Regions from separate parts of the Amphritea sp. HPY genome, predicted to be linked through region 2. Evidence: predicted binding sites of a transcription regulator. Region 2 holds the regulator's gene; each other region holds the start of a gene.
The links. The regulator FliA, encoded in region 2, starts transcription of late flagellar genes. The targets are predictions, from matches to a motif close to CTAAAGTTNNNNNNNNNNCNGCCGATA.
Positions count from the first base shown of each region.

Region 1 (10,192 bases), 1.7 Mb from region 2:
CGATCGCCATCTGCAACATGACCTGGAAGGTATCCCGGATATTGGTGGCATTAAACTCGGCAAAGCTTTCGGCGCAATCGCCTCCCTGGAGTAAAAAAGCACGGCCATCGGCAACATCCGCCAGCTGCTTATGCAGCGAGCGCACTTCGCCGGCAAAGACTAAAGGTGGCAGGGCTGCCAGTTCGTCTTCGGCCAGTTTTACGGCTGCGGCATCCTGGTATTCAGGCTGCTGCAGAATGGGTTTGCTTTTCCAGCTATCGGGAGACCAGTTTTCCATTTAATTAACTCTATACATGAGGGGGCTTCAGAGGTTGTAGTTTAACCATCATTATCAGTTGAGGTAAGTGCCTAGGTTAAAATTTGATACTTTCTACAAGAGAATAAAAACAAATTGGTCGGCTTTGTATTCATGGGAGAAGGTGATTTAATAATATCAAATTTTGATGAGGTGGATTATGTCGGAGCAAGATAAGCAAAACGGCTTGAAAGTACGCACTGAAGTTATGGGTGAAGAGTTTGTGCAGCGGGCAATTGATAACACGACCGAGCTTACGCAGCCGGTGCAGGATTGGATTAACGAGCATGCCTGGGGTTCAACATGGCAGCGGGAAGGGTTGCCTCGTTCGACCAGAAGCCTGGTGACGATCGCCATGCTGGCGGCATTGAAAGCACCTCAGGAGTTGAAAGGTCATGTGCGTGGCGCATTGAATAATGGCTGTACTAAAGAGGAGATACAGGAAGTGCTGCTTCACTCGATTGTTTATTGTGGCGCGCCTGCGGCGCAGGAGGCTTTCCGCGCAGCTCAGGAAGTGCTGGATGCCTGGCAGGATTAGCCTTGTAGAACGTGCTTAACCTGCTCGATCAGGGCGTTCGGAAATTGCCGGTAATCCGGATAAGGGGTCAGTATTAACTGGCCCTTTTTATATGCGCAGCTCTTTGCCATTCCTTCAGCATCGATATCATCAAGTTGGCTGGGCTCAATGCCCAGCCGGGCCCAGCTGGCTTTGCCTGCGACAATGTGGCTGCATCGTGGGTTTTGATTATCGATTAGCTGGTTAGCGAAGCTAATCGCATCAACGTTATGGAGTAATTTCTGATCACGGTAATCCTGCCAGCGCCCTTTTGTGCAACAGAGTTTGGCGTATATGGTCAGGATTTTTCGCCAGTGGTTGCCGTTGATCTTGATCAACTCGGGCAGGTTGAGGGTATCGCCCGTAGGCAATATTGGTGGCGCAGGCAGGTAGAGTATGGTCTCTGCCTGCTCAAGGTTGCCCAGGTGTGAAATAGTCACGTTATGTAATTATTCGAATACTTATTGATCAGAGATTTGAGTTCAGGCAGATTTAATGCCACTGAGGTTACGGAAAGTGATCTCTTTAGCAGTGTTGAGGAAGTCGATCATGAAATCGGCGTTCTTCTGGTCCTCTCTGATAGCGGCATAGAGGGTGCACCAGACGCCTTTCTCGCCGAGCGGGCGTGAGGCTATATAGTCTTGTTCCAGATATTGATGGATTGCCCAGTTGGGCAGTGCCGATACACCTCGTCCACTGGCGACCAGTTGCATGATCATTACGGTCAGTTCGGATGGCCTGATCTCCGCCGGTTCAATGCCAGCGGGGTCGAGAAAGTGCTTAAATATATCCAGTCGTTCTGATTCCACCGGATAGGTGATCAGGGTTTGCTGCTCCAGATCTTCCGGGTGAATGTAGCGCCTGGCAATCAGTTGGTGCTGTTTGCTCATCGCCAGCACGGATTCATAGGTAAACAGCGGAATGTAGGCGATGCCGTTGCGGTCTTCCGGGTCCGAAGTGATGACCAGGTCCAGGTCGCCACGGGCAAGGGCAGGTAGCGGCTGAAAGCTGAAACCGGTGGTCAGGTCCATTTCGACTTCAGGCCAGTTTTGCCTGAAATGATCGATCGTCGGCATCAGCCAGTCAAAACAGCTATGGCATTCGATGCAGATATTCAGGCGACCGGCTTCGCCGCCCGCGAGGCGGGCGATATCCCGTTCTGCGTTGCGGATCATCGGTAGCACGTCGTCGGCCAGGGCAAGGATGCGTTGGCCGGCGCTGGTGAAGCAGATCGGTTTAGTCTTGCGAATGAACAGTGAGCAATCGAGGCGGTCTTCCAGATCTTTGATCTGGTGTGACAGGGCTGACTGGGTCAGATGGATACGTTCAGCTGCTTCCACCAGACTGCCTGAGTCGCGCAGGGCAGACAGTGTTTTCAGGTGACGAAGTTCGATCATGCCTTTTAGCCTCATCAAATATTCGGATAGAACCTGAGTATAGTATGAATTATCTTCATATGGGATCGTGCGGTGCAACAATCAGAAACTGCCAGTTGTGCAGGCAGTTTCTGATTCGGGGGGAGCTCTGCTTATTTTACCAGCAGGAATTCAAGCAGAGCTTTTTGTGCGTGCAGGCGATTTTCTGCTTCGTCAAAGACAACGGAGCGAGGATCATCCATCATCTCTGCACTGACTTCTTCGCCGCGGTGGGCTGGCAGGCAGTGCATAAAGATTGCGTCTTTGTCTGCCTGATCCATCAGCTCAGTGGTGACCTGATAGCCGGCAAACGCTTTTTCACGCTCTTTTTGTTCCTCTTCCTGGCCCATTGAAGCCCAGACGTCGGTTACCACCAGGTGGCTACCAGTTACGGCTTCTTGCGGGGTGCGGAAAATCTGAACCCGATCCTGATTAGCCGCAACCAGATCGGGATCCGGATCAAAACCTTCAGGGCATGCAATTTGAAGTTTAAAGTCGAACTGGCGAGCGGCGTTAATATAGGAGTGGCACATATTATTGCCATCACCAATCCAGGTTACAGTCTTGCCTGTGATGTCGCCCCGGTGTTCCAGATACGTTTGCATGTCGGCAAGCAGCTGGCAGGGATGGTAGTCGTCGGTCAGGGCGTTTATCACCGGAACCTTTGAATTAGCCGCAAAATTGGTCACTGTCGCATGATCAAACGTACGAATCATAACCACGTCGCACATGCTGGAAATGACCCGGGCGCTATCTTCAATCGGTTCGCCGCGGCCCAGTTGGGTGTCTCTGGATGACAGGAACAGGGCGTGGCCACCAAACTGGGCCATGCCGGCTTCAAATGAAACCCGGGTGCGGGTTGATGATTTTTCAAAGATCATCGCCAGCACCTGGTTTTTCAGAGGTTCGTAAACTTCACCGTTATTGCGGATCTGTTTGAGTTCGACAGCACGTTGAATCAGCTGCTTCAGTTCCGCAGGAGACAGGTCCCGCAGAGTAAGAAAGTGTCTTATTGTCATAGTATTAGTACCGGCCTGCCAGAGCAGGCCTGTGAGCTTATTCTATTGTTAATATACGGACTGTTTATTCGTCAGCCATATAGACTTTGATGATACGGGATACGGTGTTTACCAGTAGTTCCGCTTCAGAATCGGACATAATCAACGGTGGCAGCATACGCACAACTTTGCCACCGCCGGTTATGTTAAGTAGTACGCCTTTCACTTTTGACAGTACTGCCAGTTCAGAGCCCGCTTCGCTCAGCTCGATGGCGATCATCAGGCCTTTGTTACGGATCTCTTTGACATATGATGCATCGCCAATCTGATCACGGAAACCATTGGTTATAGTATCGCCCAGCTGTTTGGCGCGTTGATCAAGTTTTTCATTGCTAATAGTATCGACAACCGCAAGTGCTGCTGCACAGCATAACGGGTTGCCACCGTAGGTCGAGCCGTGAGTACCCGGCGATAAGACTTCAGCGGCTTTGCCACGCGCCAGACAGGCACCGATAGGTACACCATTCCCCAGGCCTTTAGCAGTGGTTACTACATCCGGCAGGATGTTGTTTTGCTGGTATGCAAAGTAGCTTCCGGTCCGGCCATTACCAGTCTGTACTTCATCCAGCATCAGCAACCATTCGTTCTGGTCACAGATGTCACGTAGTTGATTCAGATAATCGTCGGCAGGAATGACAACACCGCCTTCGCCTTGTACCGGCTCGACCAGGATGGCAACGACATTGGGATTATTTGAGGCGATTGTTCTGATCGCTTCAACATCATTGTAAGGGGCCCGGACAAACCCGCTGACCAGTGGTTCGAAGCCTGCCTGGACTGCGCGGTTGCCGGTAGCGCTCAGGGTTGCCATGGTGCGGCCATGGAATGAGCCATCCATTACGATAGTAACCGGCAGATCGATACCTTTCTGGTGTCCGTAACGACGGGCCAGCTTGATAGCGGCTTCGTTAGCTTCCGCGCCGGAGTTGCCAAAGAACACGCTATCCATGCCGGAAATCTGGGTCAGACGTTGTGCCAGCTGTTCCTGCAACGGAATAGTGTACAGGTTTGAGGTATGGATCAGCTGGCTGGCTTGTTCGCTAATAGCGGTAGTTACAGCGGGGTGTGCATGGCCCAGACCGCATACAGCGATACCGCTGAGAGCGTCCAGATACTTGTTGCCGTCTGTATCAAACAGCCAGCAGCCCTCACCATGATCAAAAGCCACGGAGAAGCGTGAATAGGTATTCATAACAGGCTGTGTAGACATTGTATCCCTCACTGCAACGCAAAACGGCAGCCGTGTAGCTGCCGAACTGAAAAACGAGCAATTTTATGCATTTGTTATCGAATAAGCAATATGCAACAGTGGGGCTTGGTTTTCAATGGCATAGCCCCTATATAAGACGAAATAAGCCAGCGGTTTTTCAGGTGAGCATTTATCCGAGTAAAATGATCGGGTTTGTGCTAGGCTGGCGTTTTTTACGCTGCCCATTCATTGATCGTGGCGGATTGGTTCAAGAAAGAAAAGGTAAACTCATGAGTGTTGTTGATACTATTAAAGAGCAAATTGAAAGTAACGATATCCTGCTTTATATGAAGGGTACGCCACGCTTTCCTCAGTGCGGTTTTTCTTCCCGTGCATCGGAAGCTGTAATGGCTTGTGGTGCGCGCTTTGCGTTCGTTAATATTCTGGAAAGTCCGGAAATTCGTGCTGAGTTGCCTAAATATGCTAATTGGCCAACTTTCCCGCAGTTGTGGGTAAAGGGCGAACTGGTAGGTGGTTGTGACATCATTGCTGAAATGGCTGAAAATGGTGAGCTTAAAGAGCTGATCGAGTCGGTTGCCGGTGATGAAGAGAGTGCTGAAGGTTAAGCGATTGCTGAGCTGGTTTTACCTGTAGCAGGTATTCTTTATAGCAATTGTTTATCGGCTGCATAGTTCTGTTTTATTAGTGTTATCAGAATTGTACGGCTAAGCTATCTGAACTTTAGTTTTGCAAGTGCTTTTACAGAGTTCAGTTATAGAGCTCTCTTAAGTTATTTTTGAATTAGTTTTGCGTTTAACGCTGCACTTAAATGGAGATAGAAAATGGGCGTATTAGTAGGTAAGCAAGCACCAGATTTTACAGCACCAGCGGTATTGGGTAACGGAGAAATCGTTGATTCTTTTACTCTGTCTGAAGCGGCTAAAGGTAAAAAAGCAGTAGTATTCTTCTACCCACTGGATTTTACTTTTGTTTGCCCATCTGAGCTGCTGGCTTTCGATCACCGTATCGAAGAATTCAAAAAGCGTAATGTTGAAGTGATCGGTGTTTCCATCGATTCTCACTTCTCTCACAACGCATGGCGTAACACTGCTGTTAACGACGGCGGTATCGGTGCAGTTAATTATACTCTGGTTGCTGATATGACTCACAGCATCTGCCAGGCATACGATGTTGAATCTGAAGGCGGCGTTGCTTTCCGTGGTTCTTTCCTGATCGACGAAGATGGTCTGGTACGTCACCAGGTGGTTAACGATCTGCCACTGGGCCGTAACGTTGACGAAATGCTGCGTATGGTTGACGCGCTGGCGTTCCACCAGGAGCACGGTGAAGTTTGCCCTGCAGGCTGGAACGAAGGCGATAAAGGTATGGTTGCTTCCCCTGAAGGTGTTGCATCTTACCTGACCGACAACGCTGACAAGCTGTAATATCGGAAGAAATTACAGAATTAAAAAAAACCCGCCATCGGCGGGTTTTTTTGCTTTTTCTAGCCACTAGCAGCAACGCTTGCGTTGCGTTCTAGCGAGAAGGGCGTAGCCCGACGGTCTCAGATCACTCGTAGTTATCCTGCACCATCTGCCAGCCACCGAGGTCTTTCCAGCGGTTTACAATGGTGCAGAATAGCTCGGCTGTCTTCATTGTGTCATACAGTGCTGAGTGAGCCTGGTGACCATCAAAATCGATATCGGCCAGGTCGCAGGCTTTGGCAAGTACGGTATGGCCAAAAGCCAGGCCTGCCAGTGTCGCAGTATCAAAGGTAGAAAACGGATGGAAAGGGTTGCGTTTAATATCGCAGCGTTCTGATGCGGCGGTGACAAAGCTATGGTCAAAGTTGGCATTATGACCTACCAGAATCGCACGTTTGCAGTTATGGGCTTTAACTGACTTGCGGATCGGCTTGAATATTTTCTCCAGAGCTTCCTGTTCGGGAATCGCGCCTCGCAGAGGGTTATAAGGATCAATGCCGGTAAACTCCAGGGCCGATTTTTCCAGATTGGCACCTTCGAACGGTTCGACATTGAATTCATAGCTCTGGTCAATCAGCAGGTTGCCATCATCATCCATCGTTAAGGTGACCGCTGCGATCTCCAGCAGGGCATCAGTGGCAGAATTAAAGCCAGCGGTTTCAACGTCGATAACGACCGGCAGATAGCCTCTGAAGCGGTTCGACATAGGGTGCTGATACTGGGAGTTATGTCTGTTCAAGAAAAATCCTTAATGGCTGTAGCGCTCAGCCAAATTTAAGTTGTAGAGCTATTGCTCGGTCACAATTATCTTGTTTAACGCTGTCCTTGCGTAAGTGGCATGATATTGTGCTGGAACCAGCAAGCAGTTTACAGTTTTTGCTCACTGTTTCACAATCTGGTGTTTACTTCGGGGATTACGGCCTAAAGCTTTAATTGCCCGGGTCGATAATTATAAAGAGGTCGGGTAACAGGTTATCTGCCCCAAACTGACTAATTTTTGTTTGATTAAAGGAATCTTCATTCATCATGCGTGTATTCGGGGCCCTGGTTTTAATGTTGCTTTCTGTGTCGGCGGGAGCGGTTAGTTTTAGCGCCGATATCGATCAGTCGAAGTGGGGGATGGAGGCGTCGAAGTTTAATTGTCGCTTGTCACAACAGATTCCTCTGTTTGGTGAGGGGGTGTTTGATCATGAGGCGGGCGAGGCTGTGCGTTTTACATTAAAACCACTGCAGGGGCACGGGCTTAAGGGGAGGGTTCTGTTGATGGCGGAAGCTTCGCCCTGGCAGCCGGGGCTTGCGGTGAGGCAGATCGGCGAAGTTGAGTTTGTTACCGGCAGTGGTGAAATAAAGGTGCTTAGCAATTATGCGCGGCAGATGCTGGCGGCGCTGTTTAAAGGGATGCAGCCGGCTTTTCTTGCGAATAACTGGTCCGGCACTGATGAGTCGGTTCGGATCGGTTTGTCGGCAGCGAATTTTCAACCGGCTTATGAGGCTTATACTGGCTGTATCGCTGGACTGCTGCCGGTGAATTACCGGCAGATCGCCCGGACCGCAGTGCTGTTTCCTTCAGCAACATGGCAGCTGTCAGATTCTACTAAGGCGCGTCTTGATCTGATTGCTGTGTATGTGAATAACGATGATGCTGTGAACTCGGTCTATGTGGATGGTCACTCCGATGCTCAGGGGCGTCGTTTGGCAAACCGCGACCTGTCGAAAAAGAGGGCTGAAGCGGTTACGGCTTATCTGGAAAAAAAGGGAGTGAATCCTGAGCTTATTACTACCCGCTATCATGGCGAACGTTACCCGGTTGAGCAGAAAAATAACCGGGCCACCCGAGACCGCAGTCGACGGGTGACTATTCGACTGGATCGTGACTGATCGTTGGTTTTGAATTAAGACAGATTTTCTGTCTGTCTCTGTTGCCCTGGCGTAATCGTGATACCTCAGCCGGTCGCTTTCCGGGAGCGGCTTGGTGAAAAGTTCTTTAAAAGACAGATGTTCTGTCTGTCTCTGTTACTCTGGCGTAATCGTGATGCCTTAGCAGGACGCTTTCCGGGAGCGGCTTGGTGAAAAGTTCTTTAAAAGACAGATTTTCTGCCTGTCTCTGTTGCCCTGGCGTAATCGTGATACCTCAGCCGGTCGCTTTCCGGGAGCGGCTTGGTGAAAAGTTCTTTAAAAGACAGATTTTCTGCCTGTCTCTGTTGCCCTGGCGTAATCGTGATACCTCAGCCGGTCGCTTTCCGGGAGCGGCTTGGTGAAAAGTTCTTTAAAAGACAGATGTTCTGTCTGTCTCTGTTACTCTGGCGTAATCGTGATGCCTTAGCAGGACGCTTTCCAGGAGCGGCTTGGTGAAAAGTTCTTTAAAAGACAGATGTTCTGTCTGTCTCTGTTACTCTGGCGTAATCGTGATACCTCAGCCGGTCGCTTTCCGGGAGCGGCTTGGTGAAAAGTTCTTTAAAAGACAGATGTTCTGTCTGTCTCTGTTACTCTGGCGTAATCGTGATACAATTGCGCGCTTTCCTATTCTTAGATGTCCGGTAGAGACTGTTCGTTGTTCTCTACGGGGCTGAATTTCGTTTGGAGCCTCTTTATGTCCGACATCAAAAAGGTTGTGCTGGCCTACTCCGGCGGCCTTGATACCTCTGTTATTGTTCGCTGGTTGCAGGATACCTACAACTGCGAGGTTGTTACTTTTACCGCTGACCTGGGTCAGGGCGAAGAAGTAGAACCGGCCCGTGCTAAAGCTGAAGCTCTGGGTGTTAAAGAGATCTACATCGAAGATCTGCGTGAAGAGTTTGTTCGTGACTTCGTTTTCCCGATGTTCCGTGCCAATACTATCTATGAAGGTGAGTACCTGCTGGGTACTTCTATTGCGCGCCCACTGATCGCTAAGCGTCTGATTGAGATCGCTAACGAGACCGGTGCTGATGCGATCTCTCATGGTGCAACAGGTAAAGGCAATGACCAGATTCGCTTCGAGCTGGGTGCTTATGCGCTTAAGCCGGGTGTTCAGGTTATCGCGCCATGGCGTGAGTGGGATCTGACGTCCCGTGAAACACTGATGAAGTACTGTGAAGATCATGATATTCCGGTAGATTTCTCCAATAAAAAGAAGAAGTCTCCATATTCAATGGATGCTAACCTGCTGCACATCTCTTATGAGGGTGACATTCTGGAAGATCCATGGGCTGAAGCTGAAGCAGATATGTGGCGCTGGTCAGTATCTCCTGAGGACGCTCCTGATGAAGCAACTTACATGGATCTGACCTACGAGAAAGGCGACATCGTTGCTATCGATGGTAAGGCTATGAGCCCGGCTACCGTTCTGGAGTATCTGAACAAAGTAGGCGGCGAAAACGGCATTGGTCGTCTGGATATCGTCGAAAACCGCTTTGTGGGTATGAAGTCCCGTGGCTGTTATGAAACGCCTGGCGGCACCATCATGCTGCGCGCACATCGTGCGATTGAGTCTATTACTTTAGACCGTGAAGCTGCGCATCTGAAAGATGAGCTGATGCCGCGCTATGCGAAAGTGATCTATAACGGTTTCTGGTGGTCTGAAGAGCGTAAGATGCTTCAGCAGATGATCGATGAATCACAGCGGTATGTTAATGGTGATGTTCGCCTTAAGCTTTATAAAGGTAACGTTATCGTTGTCGGTCGTCGTTCTGACGATACTCTGTTCGATGAGAATATTGCGACCTTCGAAGATGATGCGGGTTCCTATGATCAGAAGGATGCTGCAGGCTTTATTAAGCTGAATGCTCTGCGTATGCGTATCGAAGCCGGTAAAGGCCGTGATCTGTCATAAGCCTGAGCATTGATCTATATCGGTAATCTGAAAACCTCGTTATGTCACCATAACGGGGTTTTTTTATATGCCGGATTACTATGCTAATTAACTGATTTATATGATACTTGAAGGCTGTCCCCTCTGACGTAGTGCTATGGAAATCAGGTATACAGAGAAAAAGGTTCTGATCGTCGATAACCGCCTGGAAGATCTGGGTGAGCTTAAGAAAATTCTTGAGCGTATGAGTGTGTCTACGATTCAGGTTGCTTCCTCTGTGAATATGGCTCTGGCGCTGTTGCGGGTTGAGCGTTATGACATCTGTTTTATTGTATTTGATCTTGGTAAGGATCAGAAAAACGGTTTGCAGCTGATCCAGGAGGCTGCCGCTGAAGGCTGTCGTCA
Region 1 is NZ_CP194015.1:3,286,497-3,296,688, reverse strand. It holds gene ACQUQM_RS14630 (class II 3-deoxy-7-phosphoheptulonate synthase) at 1-277, opposite strand, end outside; gene ACQUQM_RS14625 (carboxymuconolactone decarboxylase family protein) at 456-833, shown strand; gene ACQUQM_RS14620 (DUF6942 family protein) at 830-1,291, opposite strand; gene ACQUQM_RS14615 (LysR family transcriptional regulator) at 1,334-2,248, opposite strand; gene argF (ornithine carbamoyltransferase) at 2,380-3,285, opposite strand; gene ACQUQM_RS14605 (aspartate aminotransferase family protein) at 3,350-4,534, opposite strand; gene grxD (Grx4 family monothiol glutaredoxin) at 4,804-5,139, shown strand; gene ACQUQM_RS14595 (peroxiredoxin) at 5,356-5,958, shown strand; gene rnt (ribonuclease T) at 6,083-6,703, opposite strand; gene ACQUQM_RS14585 (flagellar protein MotY) at 7,024-7,875, shown strand; gene ACQUQM_RS14580 (argininosuccinate synthase) at 8,588-9,808, shown strand; gene ACQUQM_RS14575 (tetratricopeptide repeat protein) at 9,945-10,192, shown strand, end outside.
Region 1: the regulator FliA is predicted to act here: its motif matches at 6,919-6,945, upstream of ACQUQM_RS14585 (flagellar protein MotY).

Region 2 (10,192 bases):
ATACGACGCGCTGGGTTTTACGATCCCGGGATACGACAATAACAATTCTCCGGTTAATCTGCCGCCCCTGCTCGGTAAAATTACTCTGCAACGGTTGATATTCACCAAAACCGACTGCAGACATTCGACCAGGTTCAATACCATTCATTTCCAGAATCCGAACCACTCCCGCAGCACGCGCTGCAGATAACTCCCAGTTAGATGGAAACTGATCTGTCGAGATAAGCTGATTGTCGGTAAAGCCCTCTACATGGATCGGATTCGGCTGGTCTTTCAACACCAGGGCTAATCTTTCAAACACAGGGTCAGCAGTGATCGCAGGCAGAGCGCCCCCTTCAGGAAACAACAGATTGGCACCCATCTCGATTGTCACCCAAAGGTCATTACTCTGGACCGCAACATGACCTTGCCGAATCAGCTTGCGAAACTGCACTTCCATCTGTTCGCCGATCTGCTTCAGGACCCAATTATTCGCCGGATTCGGCGGCACTATCTTCACCGTAGGGGTTGCCGCATCGGATTCGCCTCCGGCAAATACGCCAATACCCGAAGGATCTGTTTCAGCCTCACCTTCTACCGGGCGTTGGGACTCCCCGGCCGGACCGGTAAAGACCCCTGACAGTGATTCCGCAACCTGTTTGTACTTCTCTTCATTAACCGACGAAATAGCGTACATCACCACAAAAAAAGCAAACAGCAGGGTTATAAAGTCCGCGTAGGAGATAACCCAACGATCGGTACGGATATCATCATCGCTAATTCGACGGCGGGGCATCTCAGGCGTCCTGGTCCAGATAACCCTGCAAACGCAGCTGAATTACCCGTGGGTTCTGCCCCTCGGCAATATAGATCAAGCCCTCCAGCATCATCTCCTGATAATGGAAACGTTGCTGCACCAGAGCACGGATCTTGCCCGCTACAGGCAGCAGAAACAGGTTAGCCAGACCGATGCCATAGATTGTCGCAACAAAGGCGGTTGCGATTCCTGCGCCCAGACTATCAGGGCTCGCCAGATTGCTCATCACATGGATCAAGCCAAGCACCGCACCAATAATACCCAGCGTAGGCGCATAGCCGCCCATACTTTCAATCACTTTGGCGCCCCGCAAATCACGCTGTTCCCGACTCACCAGTTCGGCCTCAAGCACGCCATGTATGACGTCCGGGGTGCGACCATCAACCAGCAACTGCAAGGCATTACGCAGAAACAGATCAGACTGCTTGCCAATCTCCGCTTCCAGACCGAGCAACCCCTTACGCCGGGCAATCACACACCAGCTGACGACCTGATGAATACCTTCTTCATAGTCCAGCCTGTTTTTACCAAAGGACCAGCGCAATAAACGAAACGCCCTTCTGAAATCATCCCGCGGCGATTGCACCGCCGCTGCAGCAAAAGTACCACCCAACACAATGACCAGAGCCGGCAGATTCATCAACTCTTCAGGCTGACCGCCTTCGAGAAAGTTACCGCCGAATACTGCCAATATGGCCAGTAACACCCCTGCAATACTTACCAGATCCATCAACGCCCCCGCTGAAATAATTTACCGATATCATCCAACGAAAATATATTATCCGCAAGATTGGCGGTTATTACCGCTTTAGGCATACCGAAAATAGTACAGCTTGATTTATCCTGGGCCCAGACACTGCTTCCGGCATTTTTCAATAATCGTGCGCCATCGCAACCATCCGATCCCATACCCGTCAGGATCACCGCAAGCACTTTATTACCGTAGACTTTAGCCAGCGAAGCCAGAGTCAGATCAACACTGGGCCGGTAAGTAATCCGATCATCTCCGGCAATAACCTTAATACGGTTTTCTGCTGCAGGGTCAATAACCATCTGCAGCCCCCCCGGCGCAAGATAAGCGTGCCCAGGTAACAGCCGATCACCGTCTTCAGCTTCTTTCACGGTGATCTGGCACTGCTCATTGAGCCGCTTGGCGAATACAGAAGTAAAAGTCTTAGGCATATGCTGGATCAGAAGTACTGGCATCGGAAGGCTGGCCGGTAGCTGCGGCAGGATAGCTTGTAACGCTGCCGGACCACCAGTTGAAGCACCTATCGCCAGAATCCGGTTAGCCGGAATCCGAACACTGTCAGGATTATCTCTGCGCGATGCTGCTTCTGGCGCTACGCTGTTATTTCGCAGCCTCCGCTGCTGTTCAGAGCTCCGTATTTCTGCTCTGTTAGCCACCAGGCTACTGACGGTATCCGACTGGCGCTGCAACATCGACCGTTCAATAGTATTACGGCGACTTAGCTGCTGCTGTTTACGCCCCAGCATGATGACTTTATCAACCATCATAGTACCAACCTTATCGGCATCAGCGACCCAGGTTCTGGCATCCTTCTCCATATAATCGGCTGCTCCGCACTCCAGCGCCTCCAGGGTTGTAGTCGCACTGCGCCGGGTCAGTGATGACAACATAAGCACCTGACATGGACTGCGTTGCATAATCAGCTTCAGCGCTTCGATGCCGTTCATCTGCGGCATTTCCACATCCATAGTCACAACATCCGGCTGCAACTGTTCGGCCAACGTAACCGCCTCAGCACCATTCTTCGCGGTACCTACCACCTTAACTCGGCTATCCGCGCGGAGAATCTGGCTAATTCTGTTACGAAAAAACACCGAATCATCCACTATCAGTACTTTAACCGGCATACTATCTACCACCGCAGTGAAATGGGTTACTTATCATGATGTGTAATGTTTCAGGAGATTTGGCACGTCAAGAATCAACGCGATCTTGCCATCGCCGGTTATTGTTGCACCGGACAAACCAGGAGTTCCCAGCAGAACTGAGCCCAATGGTTTTATTACAACTTCTTCCTGACCGACCAGCTGATCAACAACAAATGCTACCTGCACGGCTCCGACATTTGCGATCACGACATGACCTTGTTGCGGCAATGGATCATCCGAATGCCCGGCAATCAGCCAGCGTTTGAGGTGGAATACCGGCATCGCCTTATCCCGAACAATAATCACTTGCTGGCCATCAACCCGGTTAATCTGAGTCAGATCAAGACTGAATATCTCATTGACATTAACCAGTGGCAGAGCAAAAGCCTGCCCTTCCAGCAATATCATTAAAGTCGGCATTATCGCCAGAGTTAAAGGCACCTGAATCTCAATACGGGAACCTTCACCTAAGGAGGAATCAATCTCCAGTTTACCATTTAGCTGGGATATTTTGGTTTTCACCACATCCATCCCGACCCCCCGACCGGAAACATCGGAGATCTCTTTTTTGGTCGAAAAACCGGCGGAGAAAATCAGGTTATAACAATCTTGTTCAGTAAGGCGTTCCGCGGCCTCATGTTCAAGCATCCCCCGCTCTACCGCCAGAGCACGGAGCTTTTCAGCATCCATCCCTGCACCATCATCTTCTATCACCAACAGGATATGGTCGCCTTCCTGCTCAGCAGAAAGCAGCACGTGACCTTCACGGGGTTTACCTTGCTGCTGACGGGTAGCCGGAGCTTCGATACCGTGATCGATTGCATTTCGTACCAGGTGAATCAATGGGTCAGCAAGCGCTTCTACCAGATTCTTATCAAGATCTGTATCTTCCCCTTTCAGCTCAAGCGATACCTCCTTGCCCAGCTGACGGGACAGGTCGCGAACCAAACGGGGAAAACGGCCGAATACTTTTTTTACCGGCTGCATACGGGTTTTCATAACCGACGCCTGCAGATCGGCGGTCACCATATCCAGTGAACCCAGCGTCTTATTCAGCTCGTCACCTTCACTTTCAGCGCCCAGACGAACCAGCCGGTTACGCACCAGTACCAGCTCGCCAACCATATTCATGATCTGATCAAGCAACCGGGTATCAACCCTGACATTGCTGTCGGCTGACGTTTTTTTATTATCGACCTTAGCCGGTGCTTTGTTTGCCGGCGCATGGGGCTTACTGGCAGTTCTTGATGTAGTCGCTGTAGTCGCTGTAGTCGCTCCGACAACACGCGGTGCAAGTGCGGCAAATGCTCCTTCACCTTTCTGTTGCAGGTCATCCAACAAACTTTCGAATTCATCTTCAGTGATCATATCCGAAGCAGGTGCACCCGGCACCGTTTCAGGCTGAGCAGTAAGCTGCCCCAGCAATTGATCAAACTCCCTATCCGCCTGTGCGCCCTCTGTATTGCTAGCTGCACTGCTAACAACCTGACCGGGAGTCCCGGCAGGCCCATGCAACTGATCAAGCATGGCATCAAATTCAGCTTCGGTAATCAGATCAGGATCGGCCACCGGCGTTGCCGGTTTAACAGGTATCCCGGGGGCACCGTCACCATGCAACTCATCCAGCAGGGCATCAAATTCAGTTTCTGTAATCAGATCAGAATCAACCGGGGCTACCGCTGCAGGCTGCACTTGCACAACAGATTCGCCCCCAAGATCCGCCACTAACTGATCAAACACAGCGCTAAGTTCAATATCACTTTGCACTGGAGCCAGCCGGGGCTCTGCAGCGGAAATATTTGTAGGAGTATTAACAGGAGGAACAGCCGCTTGAGCCACCGCCTGCCCGCTGGCCATCCGATTCAGATCAGCGATTAACGAGGGCGCCGCTGGTTCAGGGAAATCCCCCTCATGTACTGACTCAAACATAGCATTCACTGCATCCAGTGCCTGTAACACCAGGTCCATCAGCTGCGAGCTGACCTGCAGTTCTTCATTACGCAACCGGTCGAACAGGTTTTCTGCACTGTGACAACAGTCCACCATAGGCTCCAGTTGCAAGAATCCCGCACCACCTTTTACGGTATGAAAACCGCGAAAGATTGCATTAAGCAATTCGCGATCGGACGGGTGCTGTTCAAGATCAACTAACTGTTCAGAAAGCAGCTCGAGTATCTCTCCCGCTTCGACAAGAAAATCAGCAAGAATTTCCTGATCTACATCCAATGCCATAGCTATCTCCGCTCAGAAACCCAGACTTGAAAGCAGGTCATCTACTTCATCCTGACTGGATGCAACTTCCGCTGCAGGCCTGCCTGCCAACTGAGGGCCTTCACCTTTAACTGATACCGGTGCTGCCACCGTTGGCGTTGGCGCTTCCGGTTCAGACTCAAGTTCAAGCCCGCTAAAACGGTTAACTCTGGAGGCAACTTCCATCAGGCCAACTAACTCATCCTCAATATCGGAAACCAGCTGAATAACCCGCTTAATCAGCTGCCCGGTAATATCCTGATACTCCTGTGCCAACAGGATATCGGTCATACGATTTTTTATGGCCGCCAACGCCTGTGAATGATCATCGGCATAAGCGCACGCTTTATCGTACAACATCTCCAACTGGGGATTGCCAGACTTAAGCGGCTCAAATTCAGCCAGTACCTGGGTACGACGCAGAAAACCTTGCTCCAGCTCGGCCACCAGAGACAGTGACTCATCGACGCTATCAATGGTTTTATGGGCATTACTTTCTGTCAATTCAATTACATAAGAAAGCCGATCACTGGCATCGGCGATAGATGCGATCTGAACTTTTGAGTCTTCCAGCAATTCAGAGGCGGTGACATCGTCAGTAAAAGAGATAATCGTATTATGAACCGCCCGGGTTAGCCTCCCAACCTCATGATAAAGCGCCTGATGACGCATCTCGTTAAGCGCCTGAATCTGCCGCATTGCTGCAGTCATATCGCCCTTTGCCAATAGATTGACTAACGTGTCAGCGTGTCCCTGCAACGCCTGTTCAAAACCAAGTTTATCCTGATACAGCCCGGCATTTGCCATTGCAATCACCCCTGAATACGTTCGAAGATCTTTTCGATTTTTTCTTTCAGAACAGCCGCAGTAAAAGGCTTGATAATGTAACCGTTTACCCCTGCCTGGGCCGCGAAAATAATCTGTTCACGCTTAGCCTCAGCCGTCACCATCAGTACCGGCGTGTGGCGCAGCCCAGGATCAGCCCGAACGGCTTTCAACAGATCAATACCCGTCATCACCGGCATATTCCAGTCAGTAACCAGAAAATCGATGCCGCCAGCTTTAAGAATGGGTAGTGCGGTGGCTCCGTCGTCGGCCTCAACAATATTGGTAAAGCCCAGATCCCGAAGCAAATTTTTAATGATACGTCTCATAGTAGAGAAATCATCAACGACAAGTATCTTCATGTCTTTATTCAAGACAACTTCTCCTAGCAGCAAATAAGAATACTGGTTGCCGCTACTGCTTTACCTCCGGCAACCTTGAATTAGCGCCAGTCCTTCAGCCGGCTACGTAATCGCAACGCTGCCTGACTATGAATCTGACTAACTCTGGACTCACTGACACCCAGAATCTGACCGATCTCTTTCAGATTAAGCTCTTCATCGTAATACAGTGACAAAACCAGCTTTTCCCGTTCCGGTAAACCTTCAATCTCCCGGGCGATCGATTTAATAAAATCTTCCTGCTCATGCTGAGCCTGCGGATCTGGGGTATTGCCCGCGATCGATTCGCCGGGGCCTTCATCCTGCGGTCCGATCAGCTTATCGAAACTGAATAACCGACTCTCTGCTGAGTCCTTCAATAATGCATGATATTCCGTTACAGTTATATTCAGTTCAGCGGCAACATCCCCATCTTGGGCATCTCTTCCGGTGCGCGCCTCTACCGCCTGAACCGCTTCAGACACTCGACGGCCATTGCGGTGCACCGAACGCGGAGTCCAGTCACCCCGGCGAACTTCATCGATAATAGAACCGCGGATACGGATTCCGGCATAGGTTTCAAAACTAGCACCTTTGCTGGCATCATATTTCTTTGCCGCTTCCAGCAGACCAACCATCCCGGCCTGAATCAGATCATCCAGCACAACCGTCGATGGCAGACGCGCAAGCAGATGATGAGCGATTCTTTTGACCAGCACCCCATGCTGTTCAATCACCTGTTGATTGGTTCTGGATTGAGTCTGACTATACATACAGTCCATCGTTTCCTTTGCTACTACTAAGCGCCCTTAACCAGTCTTTCAACGAAGAATTCAAGATGCCCCCTGGATGAGGAAGACACCGGCCAGGTCTCTACCCTGGTCGCTAACTGCTTATATGCCAGTGCGGCTTTGCTATTAGGAAATGCTTTTAAAACAGCACGTTGCTTACGAACCCCTTTACGCACAGATTCATCATAAGGGATTGATCCCAGGTATTGAAGCGTTACATCCAGGAAGCGATCAGTAACCGTCAATAACTTATTAAACATGTTCCTGCCCTCCTGCTCGCTACGTACCATATTGGCCAATACCCTGAACCGCGTCATATTGTAATCACGATTTAATAACTTCATCAGCGCATAAGCATCGGTAATCGAAGTTGGCTCATCGCAGACCACAACAATCACATCCTGTGCCGCCTTGACGAAACTGACTACCGCATCCGAGATACCAGCAGCGGTATCGATAACCAGCACATCCAGATCATCGCCGATCTCACTAAAGGCGTGAATCAATTCAGAATGCTCATGCACACTCAGCGAAGTCATCTCCTGAGTACCTGATGCTGCCGGGACTATACGTACATTTTCATCGACATTGATCAGCAGGTCTTTAAGGCTACAGTCACCGGACAGAACGTCTGAAATATTTTTTTCCGCCTTAACACCCAGCAGGACATCAACATTCGCCAGGCCCAGATCAGCATCCATCAGCACAACCCTTTGCCCCATCTCTCCGAGAGCCAGACTCATATTGACAGACACATTGGTCTTACCGACGCCACCCTTACCTCCGGTAACGGCAATCACTTTAACCGGACGCGGGCTACTCATTGTTCTTTCCTGTCATTAATAACAACATCAGTTCTCCCATTGTTCATCATGGGACAACCGCTCACGCTGCTGCTCATTGAACAATCGGTGGCTACGGGATGCCTTCTGCGCGGTAACTACAGCACGACTCACCAGATCACGTTTATGAGCCACATCGATATCATCAGGAACCCGCTGACCATCCGTCACGTAAGTAACCGGCAAGCCGTTTTCTACGATCAGGTCGATCGCTTCACCCAGATTACCCGACTCATCCAGCTTACTAAGTACACAACCATTCAGACCCAGCGCAGTATAGGTCTGGTAAGCGCTTTCAATAACATGACGCTGACTGGAACAGGATAGCACCAGCAGCTTTTTCAACCGTAACGGCACATCCAGCAACATATCCAGCTGTGCCTGAGTATGTGGCTCGTGGGCATTCATACCCGCAGTATCGATCAAAACCAGCCGTTTACTGCGTAACGAGTTTAATACTTCTTCAAGGGGATTATTCTCATCGACTACCCGAACTGGCACATCAAGAATACGACCGAAGGTCAGCAACTGCTCATGGGCGGCTATCCGATAGGAATCGGTAGTGACCAGAGCGACACTAGAACTACCATGCTTAAGCACGTAACGAGCCGCGAGTTTACCAATAGTCGTCGTTTTACCGACACCGGTTGGCCCGACAAAGGCGATCATCCCGCCTCGCTCAATAAAATCTTCACCACTGACCGGGATAACATCACTCAAACGGGTCAGAGTGCTGCGCCAGGCATCATCAAGCCCTGCCCGATCAGCCAGGTCGCCGGTCAGCTGCTGGCTCAACTGCTGACCCAAACCAATACGTTCAAGACGGCGTTCAACACGATCAGGTACCGACTCAGCCACATTTGATTGTGACACCGGGGATACAGGAATAACCGGCTCGGGCACATTCTCTTGCGCCGCAGCTTGCTGCTTCAGAACCGCTTTGAGGGACGCGATCTCCTCTTGCATTGAACTAATAACCTGCTGCTCATGCTCAAAACCCTGAGAGCCTGCTGCGCTATCAACAGCACCACCAGGTGGCGATTCAAAACGAGTAGGGTCCAGCTTTGGCTGAAACCGCTGATCAGATTCAATATTGGTAGCCGCCTCCCCCTGTCTTTTCAGCAGAGACGAGCCCGGGTCTGAATGCCGATTATCAACTACCGGCCTGCTATCAGCGTTACGCACCGTTTGCTGCGTACGCCCCCGCTGTCGCTGCTTAAGAGTATCCAGAATGTCACTGAGCTCAGCATCATCATTATCAAGTTGGCGATTCTTATCCCGACTAGGTTCGCCACCAACCTGCGCTGTTGCTATCCGGGCCTGCGCCTTTCGTAACTCTTCCGCCAGGTTACTATGAACCTTATCCTCATCACTCAATCTGCGGGCATCTGCCTGCTTACGTTTTTCTATCGCCCGCTTACGCTTAAACTCTTCCTGCGCAGCTTCATACTCGTGCTCATGCGCTGCAACGACTTCAACGCCACCAGCAACACGGTGATTCGAAACAATAACAGCATCCGCTCCGATCTCCTCACGGACCCGTTGCATCGCCTGCCTCATATCCGGGGCAAAAAAGCGTTTAACTTTCATAGCTGTCCCTATTCATCAACCGGTTAATGGCTATGTTAACCATTTGCCTGACCGCCCACTGTTGCAATAATCGTTACCCGCTTATTCTCCGGAATTTCCTGATAAGAAAGTACGCTGATCTGATGTTCACCATAACGTACAAACTTAGCCAGCAGCGGTCTCACCGGAGCCGCGACCAGCAACACTGAAGCTCGCCCGGCAATCTCCTGCTGTTGCGCCACATCAGCCAGAGAGTTCTGCAATTTTTCAGCCATGCCTGGTTCAATAACCAGACCTTCACCGCCACCTTCACCTTGCTGTACCGAGCCTAACAACAGCTGTTCCAGCTGCGGATCAAGCGTTATCACAGGCAGCTCAGATTCTGAACCAATAATGTTCTGTACAATCAGTCGCGACAACGCCACTCTGACCGCCGCAGTCAACGCCACCGCATCCTGACTCCGGGCAACGCCATCAGCTAACGCTTCGGTAATTGTTCTGAAATCCCTGATCGGTACCTGCTCCATTAACAGATTCTGCAGCACTTTCAACATAGTACTCACAGATAGCCTGTTTGGAACCAACTCTTCTACCAGTTTTGGGGACGTTTTAGCCAGCAGATCCAGCAGCTTCTGTACTTCATCATGCCCTAACAACTCATGCGAGTGAGCCTGCAGAATCTGATTCAGATGGGTTGCCACTACAGTTCCGGCATCGACTACGGTATAGCCCAGGGTCTGCGCCTGCTCTTTCTGACTCTGCTCAACCCACACCGCATCCAGACCAAAAGCAGGATCCTTAACCTCAATACCATTCAGCGAACCAAATACCTGACCCGGA
Region 2 is NZ_CP194015.1:4,936,805-4,946,996, reverse strand. It holds gene ACQUQM_RS21955 (flagellar motor protein MotB) at 1-775, opposite strand, end outside; gene ACQUQM_RS21950 (flagellar motor protein) at 777-1,526, opposite strand; gene ACQUQM_RS21945 (protein-glutamate methylesterase/protein-glutamine glutaminase) at 1,526-2,674, opposite strand; gene ACQUQM_RS21940 (chemotaxis protein CheW) at 2,708-4,927, opposite strand; gene ACQUQM_RS21935 (protein phosphatase CheZ) at 4,940-5,752, opposite strand; gene ACQUQM_RS21930 (chemotaxis response regulator CheY) at 5,758-6,132, opposite strand; gene ACQUQM_RS21925 (RNA polymerase sigma factor FliA) at 6,213-6,923, opposite strand; gene ACQUQM_RS21920 (MinD/ParA family protein) at 6,950-7,765, opposite strand; gene flhF (flagellar biosynthesis protein FlhF) at 7,793-9,373, opposite strand; gene flhA (flagellar biosynthesis protein FlhA) at 9,409-10,192, opposite strand, start outside.

Region 3 (10,192 bases), 1.7 Mb from region 2:
AGCAATGACCATGATCAGTTGGCGGCCTTCCATTTTCGGACGCTGCTCAACGACACCCAACTCTTCCAGATCCTTTTCGATCCGGTTTAATAGCTGCATGCCTAACTCCTGGTGTGCCATTTCACGGCCGCGGTAACGCAGGGTTACCTTAGCCTTATCGCCACCTTCCAGGAAACGTATCAGGTTGCGTAGTTTTACCTGATAATCCCCTACTTCCGTATTAGGACGGAATTTCACTTCCTTAACCTGCATCTGCGTCTGCTTTTTCTTTGCAGCATTCGCTTCTTTCTTCTTCTCGTACAGATACTTACCGTAATCCATCACTTTACAGACGATTGGATCTGAGTCAGAAATCTGCACCAGGTCAAGGCTAACTTCTTGAGCCGCCTCTAGGGCGTCTTTGATAGACACAACGCCTATCTGTGTTCCATCTGGACCAATCAACCGACACTCGCGGGCGCTGATATTTTCATTAATCGGCGGCTTATTCCGCTCTTGACGCCCTCTTCTGTTATCGCGCTTGATAGTGGTATCTCCAATAAATTTATTAAACTTTGCGACCTTTCTGCGCAACATCCTGCGCCAGATGATCACAAAACTCTTCTATCGACAATGTGCCGAGGTCTTCACCGGTCCGAGTTCTTACAGCAACGGACCCGGTTTCTACTTCCTTATCACCGACAACCAGTAAATAAGGAACCTTCTGAATAGTATGCTCGCGGATTTTAAAGCCGATCTTCTCATTTCTCAAGTCCGCACGGGAAAAGAATCCAAGATCGTTCAATTTTTCTTCAATTTCACGGCAATATTCGGCTTGCTTATCGGTAATATTCAAAATCGCCACCTGCTGAGGTGCCAACCAGGTCGGCAATGCGCCGGCGAAGTTTTCAATCAGAATACCGATAAAACGCTCAAATGAACCCAGTATCGCACGGTGCAGCATAACCGGTGTTTCACGATCACCCGCCTCATTAACGAACTGCGCACCTAAGCGACCCGGCATCGAGAAATCAACCTGAATGGTACCGCACTGCCATACCCGACCCAGACAATCTTTCAGCGAGAACTCAACTTTAGGGCCATAGAAGGCACCTTCACCTGGCAGCTCATCCCAATCCAGATTTGCCGCGTCCAGCGCATCGCCCAGTGCTTTCTCGGCCTTATCCCAGACTTCATCAGATCCGACACGTTTTTCAGGGCGGGTCGACAGCTTATAAATCACTTCGGTGAAACCAAAATCAGCATACACTTCATGCAGGAAGTCGATGAATTTAGCAACTTCACTCTGAATCGCATCTTCAGCACAGAAGATATGCGCATCGTCCTGGACAAAGCCACGCACCCGCATGATGCCATGTAACGCACCGGACGGTTCATTACGGTGACAGCAACCAAACTCTGCCAAACGTAAAGGCAGATCACGGTATGAGCGCAGACCCTGATTGAATACCTGAACATGACACGGGCAGTTCATCGGCTTGATAGCAAAGTCACGGCTTTCTGAATGGGTGGTAAACATCTCGTCGGAGAATTTATCCCAATGACCGGACTTCTCCCACAAACTACGTTCAACAACCTGAGGCGTCTTAATTTCGTCGTAGTCATGCTGACGCTGTTTGAAACGCATGTACTGTTCAATCGTCTGATACAGTTTCCAGCCATCCGGGTGCCAGAACACCATACCCGGCGCTTCCTCCTGCAGGTGGAACAGGTTCAGCTGCTTACCCAACTTACGGTGATCACGCTTCTCAGCTTCTTCCAGGCGGTGCAGGTAGGCTTTAAGCTCTTTCTTATCCCCCCAGGCAGTACCGTAGATACGCTGTAGCATCTCGTTATCAGAGTTACCACGCCAGTAGGCACCGGCAACCTTCATCAGCTTAAACGCCTTGATATGACCAGTAGAAGGCGCATGAGGACCACGACACAGGTCGATAAAATCGCCCTGAGAGTAGAACGACAGATCCTGCTCATCCGGAATCGCTTCCAGTAGCTCAACCTTATACTTCTCGCCCTTCTCGTCGAACAGCTTCACTGCTTCGTCGCGGCTCATCAGGGAGCGACTGATCTGATGATTAGCCTTTACCAGCTCTTTCATCTTCGCTTCGATCTTCAGCAGATCTTCCGGGGTAAACGGACGCTCATAAGCAAAGTCGTAGTAAAAACCATTCTCGATAACCGGACCAATAGTAACCTGCGCTGTAGGAAACAGATCCTGAACCGCCATCGCCATCAGGTGTGCACAGGAATGACGAATTACATCAAGCCCTTCCTCATCACGGGGCGTTACGATCGCCAGATCAACATCTTCGGTAATGATGTGGGAGGTATCCACCACATCACCATTAATTTTTCCGGCCAGGGCAACTTTAGCCAGGCCAGCACCGATATCAGCGGCAACATCAAATACAGTAACGGCGTTAGCAAACTCCCGCTTGCTGCCATCAGGAAGGGTAATTACAGGCATCTTGATTCCTTAGTTTTCAGTGGTGACCCCTACCAAAGGCCACTTCGTAAAAATTCGATATGCCGCTACAAACCAGGTAGCCGCATGAAGGCGGGGGATTTTACCGGATAGCGCGCTATAAAGCTATTTCAAACGAGCACCTGAATAAGAGGAAATAACTCGCCGCAATGACCACTTAATCTGCAATCGACTTCAATAGCTCAGCAATTGATGTAATCACAGGGACCTGTGGAGGAATTTTTTCAAGATCAGATGGCTGAAATTTACCGGTTTTTACCTGAACCGCCTGCAATCCGGCACTTAAAGCAGCTACAACATCGGCTTGCCAGTCATCACCTACCATCATACACTCAGAAGGCTCAAAACCTGTTGATGCGACCGCTTGCTGGAAAAACTCAGCACTGGGCTTGCCCAATACTACCGCCCGTGTTTCCGCAGCCCACTCCAACGCGCGGACAAACGGGCCGGCATCCAACTGTAGTCCATCATCACCCATAAAATAGCGGTTCATCCCTATAGCGATCAGGGGAGCACCCTGATTACAAAGCCGAAACGCCTGGTTAAGTGAATGATAGTTAAGTCCGTCACGGGCATCACCCAGCAGTACCGCATTAGCTGTGTGTTCACCATAGTGAACAAACAGATCAGCAACGGCAGGTGGCAGCAGGCAATAGGGCCTCAATCGATGCTGGTCAATATAGGCTTTTGCCGCCATTGGTGCTGTAAATAGCTCAGAATGGCCGATAGTTATATCCATCTCAGCCAACTGAGTGATGATTATTGCTGTCGACTTACTCGCAGTATTGGTAACGAAGCGCAAGGTCAGACCAAGCTTACGCGCCTGTTCAACAGCTTCAGCAGCACCAGGAATAACAGCACTGCCCTGATATATCACACCACTAAGGTCCAGCAACAAAGCCTTGCAACTAAGTCTTTCTTTCAGTTTTTCATCCGACTTACCATTCAGCACCGCCATCTGCTTCACCTACCCGATTCAGTAGCCAGTTTAGCTAAAGTAAGTTTAGCCAACAGCGTCAAATATCAACGGGCTCTCCCTCCAGATGTCTACGGGTATAGAGGATATGTTCTACCGCCGCATTACGGGCAGCATCTGCATCCCGGGAGATAATTGCCTGATAGATAGTACCATGCTGGGCGCGAATACCGTCCGGATAGCGGCCGTAGCGTTTCAGGGTACGCGACAGCACACCATAAATCGCATTGAAGAAACGGCTATAGAATATCTGGCTGAAAGAGATAACTAACAGATGGTGCGATGATTCGGCGATCATCATATGAAAACGCAGATCCTCCTTGGCTTTAGCCAGTGTGGTCTCACGCTGCCCGCGCTGTTGCATTCTGTTATATTCCAGCGTCAGAGCTTGCAATTGTTGGTCAGTAGCTCGCCGGGCTGCATAGAAAGCAGCCTCACCCTCCAGCATCGCCCGCACATCCATCACCTGCATCTGGAATTCAAGGTTATCACCTAAGCCTTCTAAGGGCAGATCGAAATAGTGCTCCAACAGATTATTGATCAGGGTCTTGCCGCCATGCTGTACTTCGATAAAACCCTCAGCCTCCAATAACCCGACGGCTTCTCTTACCGTCGCCCTGGACATACCATAATGTTCCGACATCTTACGTTGCGACATTAACGAACTGCCGGGCAGTAACTCTCCGGTATAAAGGTCCTCTTTAAGACTCTGAATCAGCTGCTCGCTCAGATTTTGTGTCATCGAGATGATTTCCATTCCGCTTTTGGTCAGACCAGTTGGCAGTGTAGCATTTCTTTTTCCGCTGCCCTTAACTATCTTTGATTCACGATTTGCAGTTATAGCCTTTACCGACCCGCGCCAAACCGGTTGTATATTATAAGAACACAGGTAACCCCGATGCCCCTATCAGATACGAGCCCTTCAGTTACCAGCCCTTCGATTTCAAGTCCAAGCGTTGGCCTTTTTGTTACCTGCCTGGCCGATATGTTCCGCCCATCGGTAGCCTTCGCCACAGTTAAACTATTGGAACAGGCTGGCTGTAGTGTTGAAGTACCCGAACGACAGACTTGTTGCGGGCAACCTGCGTTTAACTCGGGCGACCGTAAAACCACTGCAGATATTGCCCGCCAGACTATCGATGCATTTGATGGCTATGAATACGTTGTCGGCCCGTCCGGCTCCTGTATCGGTATGCTGCATCAGTACCCGGATCTGTTTGCTGAAACAGATTCATACTTTGCCCGCGCCACCGAGCTTGCAGCAAAGAGCCATGAAATTACCTCATTCCTGTTTGATGTTATGGGTCTGGATACGTTACGGGATAACCTCAATAAGCTGCACTTCGATGGCGCTGTCACTTACCACGATTCCTGCGCCGGATTACGTGAACTGGGGGTAAAAGATCAGCCCCGCAAACTACTGCAACAGGTTGATGGCCTGACTATCAATGAGATGGAGGAAGCGGAAACCTGCTGCGGTTTCGGCGGTACTTTTTGTGTCAAATACCCGGAAATCTCCAACCGCATGGTTAGCAATAAAACCGACAACATCAGTAACAGCGGCGCCAGCACCCTGCTCGGTGGCGATCTGGGCTGCCTGCTCAATATGGCCGGCAAGCTGAAACGCGAAGGTAAAGCGATTGAAGCCCGGCACGTGGTTGAAGTATTAGCCGGTATGACTGATATCCCCGCGATCGGCGAAGCCGATTACGATCTTGCCAGCCAACTATAAGCCTCTTTATTAAAGGAAAAAACGATGCAGATAAATACGCCCTTTTTTAAAGAACGCGCCCACGACGCCCTGGAAGATAAAAACCTGCAGCGCGCATTGGGCAACCTGAAAGCAGGCTTCCCGGAAAAACGCGCGATAGCAGTAAGTCGAATGCCTGAGTTTGAAGAGCTGCGCAACCAGGGTCGCGACCTGAAAAATCATGTCATGGAAAACCTCGACCTGTATCTGGAGCAGTTTGAGAGCAAGGTGATCGAAAATGGCGGTCATGTACATTGGGCCCGCACCTCAGAAGACGCCAATAAAATTATCCTCGACATCTGTAAACAGGTCGATGCTAAAACAGTTACCAAAGGTAAATCGATGGTAACCGAGGAGATAGGTCTCAACGACTACCTGGAACAGAATGGCGTGCAGCCGGTAGAAACTGATCTGGGTGAATATATCCTGCAGCTGCGGGGCGATCACCCGAGCCATATTATCGCACCGGCAATCCATCTAAACCTGGACGATGTTGCCGAAGCCTTCCATGAGCATCATCATCGACCGAAGTCCGATGATCCTGCGGTGCTGATGCAGGAGGCCCGCGAAGTGCTACGCGATAAATTTGTCGCAGCCGATGTTGGCATCACTGGTGCGAACTTCTGCGTTGCCGAAACCGGCTCGACCATTATCGTGACCAACGAAGGTAACGGCGACCTGACCCAAACGCTGCCCAAGACCCATATCGTTGTCACCTCTATCGAAAAAGTAGTTCCCACCCTCGAAGATATGACCCTGTTTCTGCGCTTGCTGGCCCGCTCAGCCACCGGACAGGAATTCACCGTCTATAACACTCTTTCGTCCGGCCCGCGCCGCGAAGGCGATCAGGATGGCCCGGAAAACTTCCACGTAGTACTGGTCGATAACGGTCGCAGCGAAATGGTAGGTACCGAACTTCAGGACATGCTGCGCTGCATCCGCTGTTCCGCCTGTATGAACCACTGCCCGGTTTACGGCGCCGTTGGCGGCCACAGCTATGGCTGGGTCTACCCGGGCCCGATGGGTTCTGTACTGACGCCGCAGATGATCGGCATAGAAAAAGGCGGAATGCTGCCTAATGCCTCAACTTTCTGTGGCAAATGTGAATCGGTCTGTCCGGTTAAAATCCCACTACCTAAGTTGATGCGTCACTGGCGTGAAGATGAGTTCGAGAAGCATCTCAGTCCGAAACCAGTGCGCTACGGCATTGCCGGCTGGGCCTTCCTGGCTAAGCGACCAATGCTGTACAAGTCATACACCCGGATGGCGACCTGGTTCATGAAAAAGTGGGCCGGCAAGAAAGGAAAGATTGAGAAAATGCCATTAGCTGGCGGCTGGACCGACTGGCGCGATATGCCTGCACCACAAGGAAAAACCTTTATGCAGGCCTGGAAAGAACAACAGAAAGCAGGAGAGCAGCCATGAGCCGCGCAGAAATTTTTGGCAATATCCGTCGTGGCCTGGGTCGTAAAGGCAACAATGGCGAAGCGCCTGCTGAGCAGAAACAGGCAGTACAGAATCGCCTTAATGCTCACGCCGACAACCTGATTCCACAGCGGGCACAACTGCCCCACAAAGAGCAGGTTGAACTATTTAAAGCGATGGCGACCGAAGCGGTAGCCGAACTAATCGAACTGGACAATATCGCTCAGGTTCCCCAAGCCTGTGCCGACTGGCTCAAAGCCCATGATATCAAGCAACTGATCAGCGCCAGCAATAGCGAGATCAACACGCAGGACTGGTCTGTACTGCAAGCTGCTGATATCGAGCGAATTGAGCGGGTGGCACAGGCGGGCGATATTGCCAGCCTTACTTCCAGCTTTGCCGGCATCGCCGAAACTGGAACCCTGATGCTGCACTCTGGTCCGCAAAGCCCGACCACGCTTAACTTTCTGCCGGATAACCATCTGGTGATCCTGAAGCGTTCAACCATTGTTGGTGTATACGAAGAGGCCTGGAAAAAAATCCGCGCAGCCTTCGGAGGTACTATGCCGCGTACGGTCAATATGATCACAGGGCCTTCGCGCAGCGCCGATATAGAGCAAAAATTGCAGATGGGCGCACACGGGCCAAAGACCTTAGTTATTTTTCTGGTCAACGATTAAAAGAGAAAGCCCGAACATGCATTTAAAAAGGAGACCATAGGTCTCCTTTTTAAATTGTCGAATTGATAAGCCACGAAAAAACAGCTCAGAGCCTATAAATCGTTATTCCATATAAAAGCGCACAGCATAAAAGTAAAAACAGAACACCAGGCCTTAGCCGTTTTAAGGTCGCAGGCATACGACTCAAATTTACAATGTACGCTGAAGTCAGCAACAGCAGAACACCCGACACCAACGCCGCGATTCCCCAAAACTCGGTGAGGTGTCGCAACGCATACCAAAAAACATTCCACAGACCCGCTGTAAACACTAGCGAAGCTATTATCTTTTTTAAGCTAACAGGCAAGAGCTGTACAGAACGCAACACTGGCAACCGAGTTGCAAACAGCAAACCCGTGACCATACAACTGGTCATGATAGTCCCCATCGGCAGCACAACAACCTCCTCAACCTGGAAAAATTTGCTAAAAGTAAATGATACTTAAAACTCGTCAGAGTAGGACAACAGCATATAGAATAGTTCTGTTAATAATTAATCAGATTGTTTCCGGGCTTACTCAGAACAAAACCATGCTTTTATTACGCATAAAAAAACCGCTCAATGAGCGGCTTCGGTATTCTGCACGGTAAACTTCAAGCCCGTACATCAACATTCTGACCCAGCGGTGACTCTGGATCAGCTACCTGAACGGCACTTTCCAGTAATTGCAAAGCCATAGCCCCTTGTAGCTCAAGATTATCTTTCGCCTTACCCGCTACGGCGATAGCAACATCGTTCTGCAGACTGGCCTGTTGATATGCCGATGCAGACGCTGCTGAAATTTCCATAGTGTACTCCCAAGCTTAACTACAAAGTAACGGTACTTAATATATCGGTTATCGATCGCATAACTTTAGCTCTATTACGATCGGTGGTAATTAGGAAAGGCTTTCGTTTTTTCTAGCCACTAGCAAGCGACGCAGTCGCATTCTAACCAGCCGAACTTGTTCGTCGGTCTCGCTACTGCTGTCAGAACTTAGGCATCTGAATTGGTGGAAACCCCATACTATCATCCGACCGGGCGATACATTTTCCGATTGATCCGGGCGCACAGATTGCACCGTCAGGCATAGTCGCACCGCTCAGATCAACCTTATCAAGGATAGTACCGGTCAGATCAGCATTAGACAGATAGGCGTCGGTCAGGTCGGCACCGGTGAGGTCTGTATTATATAGCCTGGCGTGAAACATATCGGCGTGAAAAAAATCCGCGCCACGCATCGAAGCTTCACTAAGATCGGTGTTATACATAGTTGTCTCATAAAAATCGGCTTTATCGAAACATGCATTGCGTGCGGTGGATGTGTTCATGTTGGCTTTAATAAGACAGGCTTCAGTTAAATCGGCGTTATCCAGATTACAATGGAACAGCTGAGCTTCTCGCAGAGTAGCCTCCTGAAGCCGGGCACCGCTCAGATCCGAATGATAAAGGTCAGCACCCGACAGGTCCGCCCCCCTCAAATCAGCGCCTTTCAGATTAGAATGGCTAAGGTCCGCTTCAGCCAGCGTTGCGCCACGCAGATCAGCACCTGACAGATCAGCCTGGAACAGGTCCTTGCCATACCATTCAACGCCCTGCAGATCCTGCGATTTATAATCAGTCATACCGTTATTCCATCCAACTCAATACGCTTGATTAAGGAACCTGCGAACAGGTCCTGTTCGTGCTCTGCAAGTCCTGAAGCCTGCAGATGCAAGGCGAAGTACGCCATTAATGGCCATAGTCCTTAATCAGAACTTCAACGAAGCAGATGTGGGCTTCAGGCCTTGCCCTACGGGGCTTACGGGAAAGCTCACACTCGGTGTCAGTACTTATTGTAAGGTCCAGACATTACTGCAAAGTTCTTCCTTGATTGTGAACTTTCCCGTAAACCAGAGTGCCGTCAGGACTTATTCGCAGATTCCCTAAGACAACCAAACCTATATTCAGCAGCCTACACCAATCAGCAGCTACACAGCATTGATCCGATGCAGCTCACTACGCTTTGCTAATAACTGTTTCAGCGCCACCGGCGCAACATGCAGATAACCTTGCTGGTAGTTTACCCCATTTCTTTTGAGTAACTCCGCCTGCCAGGCGTACTCAACACCTTCGACAATCATTCTTTTACCCAGCGCAGTAACCAACTGATGAATACATTGAATAGTTTCAGTACCGTGATCCAGCTGCTCCACAAACTCACGATCAAGCTTGACCCAGTTCGCTGGAATACTGTTCAGGTAAGCCAGCGATGAAAAACCGGTACCGAAATCATCGATAGCCACATCAAACCCTTTACCCACCAGTTCTGTGACCGTGGCGGCGTACTCTTCAGAATCCGGCATCATCACCGTCTCCGTCAGCTCCAGCACCAGATCCCCTGGCCGTAAACTGGCATCGGTTACGGCCCGACACAAGGACTCTACCAGCCCCCCCTGACGCACATGCAAACCCGAAATATTGACTGACAACTGCACCTGCTCACCATAGCAACTGCGTATCTGACCAAAGTCCTGACAGGCGCGGTAATAAACCCAGTTACTCACCTCACCGATAAAGCCACAGTGCTCTGCAGCATCAATCAGTTCTTCGGCAGAGACATGACCTAAAAGCGGATTATTCCACCGCAGCAGAGCTTCAATAATCACCACTCGTTCGTTTTCAACATCCAACACCGGCTGATAAACAAGCTGAAACTCGCCATTACTCAGCGCCGCAGCTAACTGTTGCGATACCTGGGTACGACGATGAAATTGCTCTCGCATGCCCTGCCGATATTCAATCCAGCAGCGCCGCCCGCGATCTTTTGCCACATACATAGCTGTATCAGCATCCGCTAAGAGCAGATTCAGATCCCGA
Region 3 is NZ_CP194015.1:3,263,020-3,273,211, forward strand. It holds gene infC (translation initiation factor IF-3) at 1-576, opposite strand, end outside; gene thrS (threonine--tRNA ligase) at 548-2,464, opposite strand; gene ACQUQM_RS14485 (TIGR01458 family HAD-type hydrolase) at 2,640-3,440, opposite strand; gene ACQUQM_RS14490 (FadR/GntR family transcriptional regulator) at 3,499-4,200, opposite strand; gene ACQUQM_RS14495 ((Fe-S)-binding protein) at 4,357-5,190, shown strand; gene ACQUQM_RS14500 (LutB/LldF family L-lactate oxidation iron-sulfur protein) at 5,215-6,633, shown strand; gene ACQUQM_RS14505 (LutC/YkgG family protein) at 6,630-7,313, shown strand; gene ACQUQM_RS14510 (putative motility protein) at 7,947-8,141, opposite strand; gene ACQUQM_RS14515 (pentapeptide repeat-containing protein) at 8,323-8,958, opposite strand; gene ACQUQM_RS14520 (putative bifunctional diguanylate cyclase/phosphodiesterase) at 9,304-10,192, opposite strand, start outside.
Region 3: the regulator FliA is predicted to act here: its motif matches at 8,184-8,210, upstream of ACQUQM_RS14510 (putative motility protein).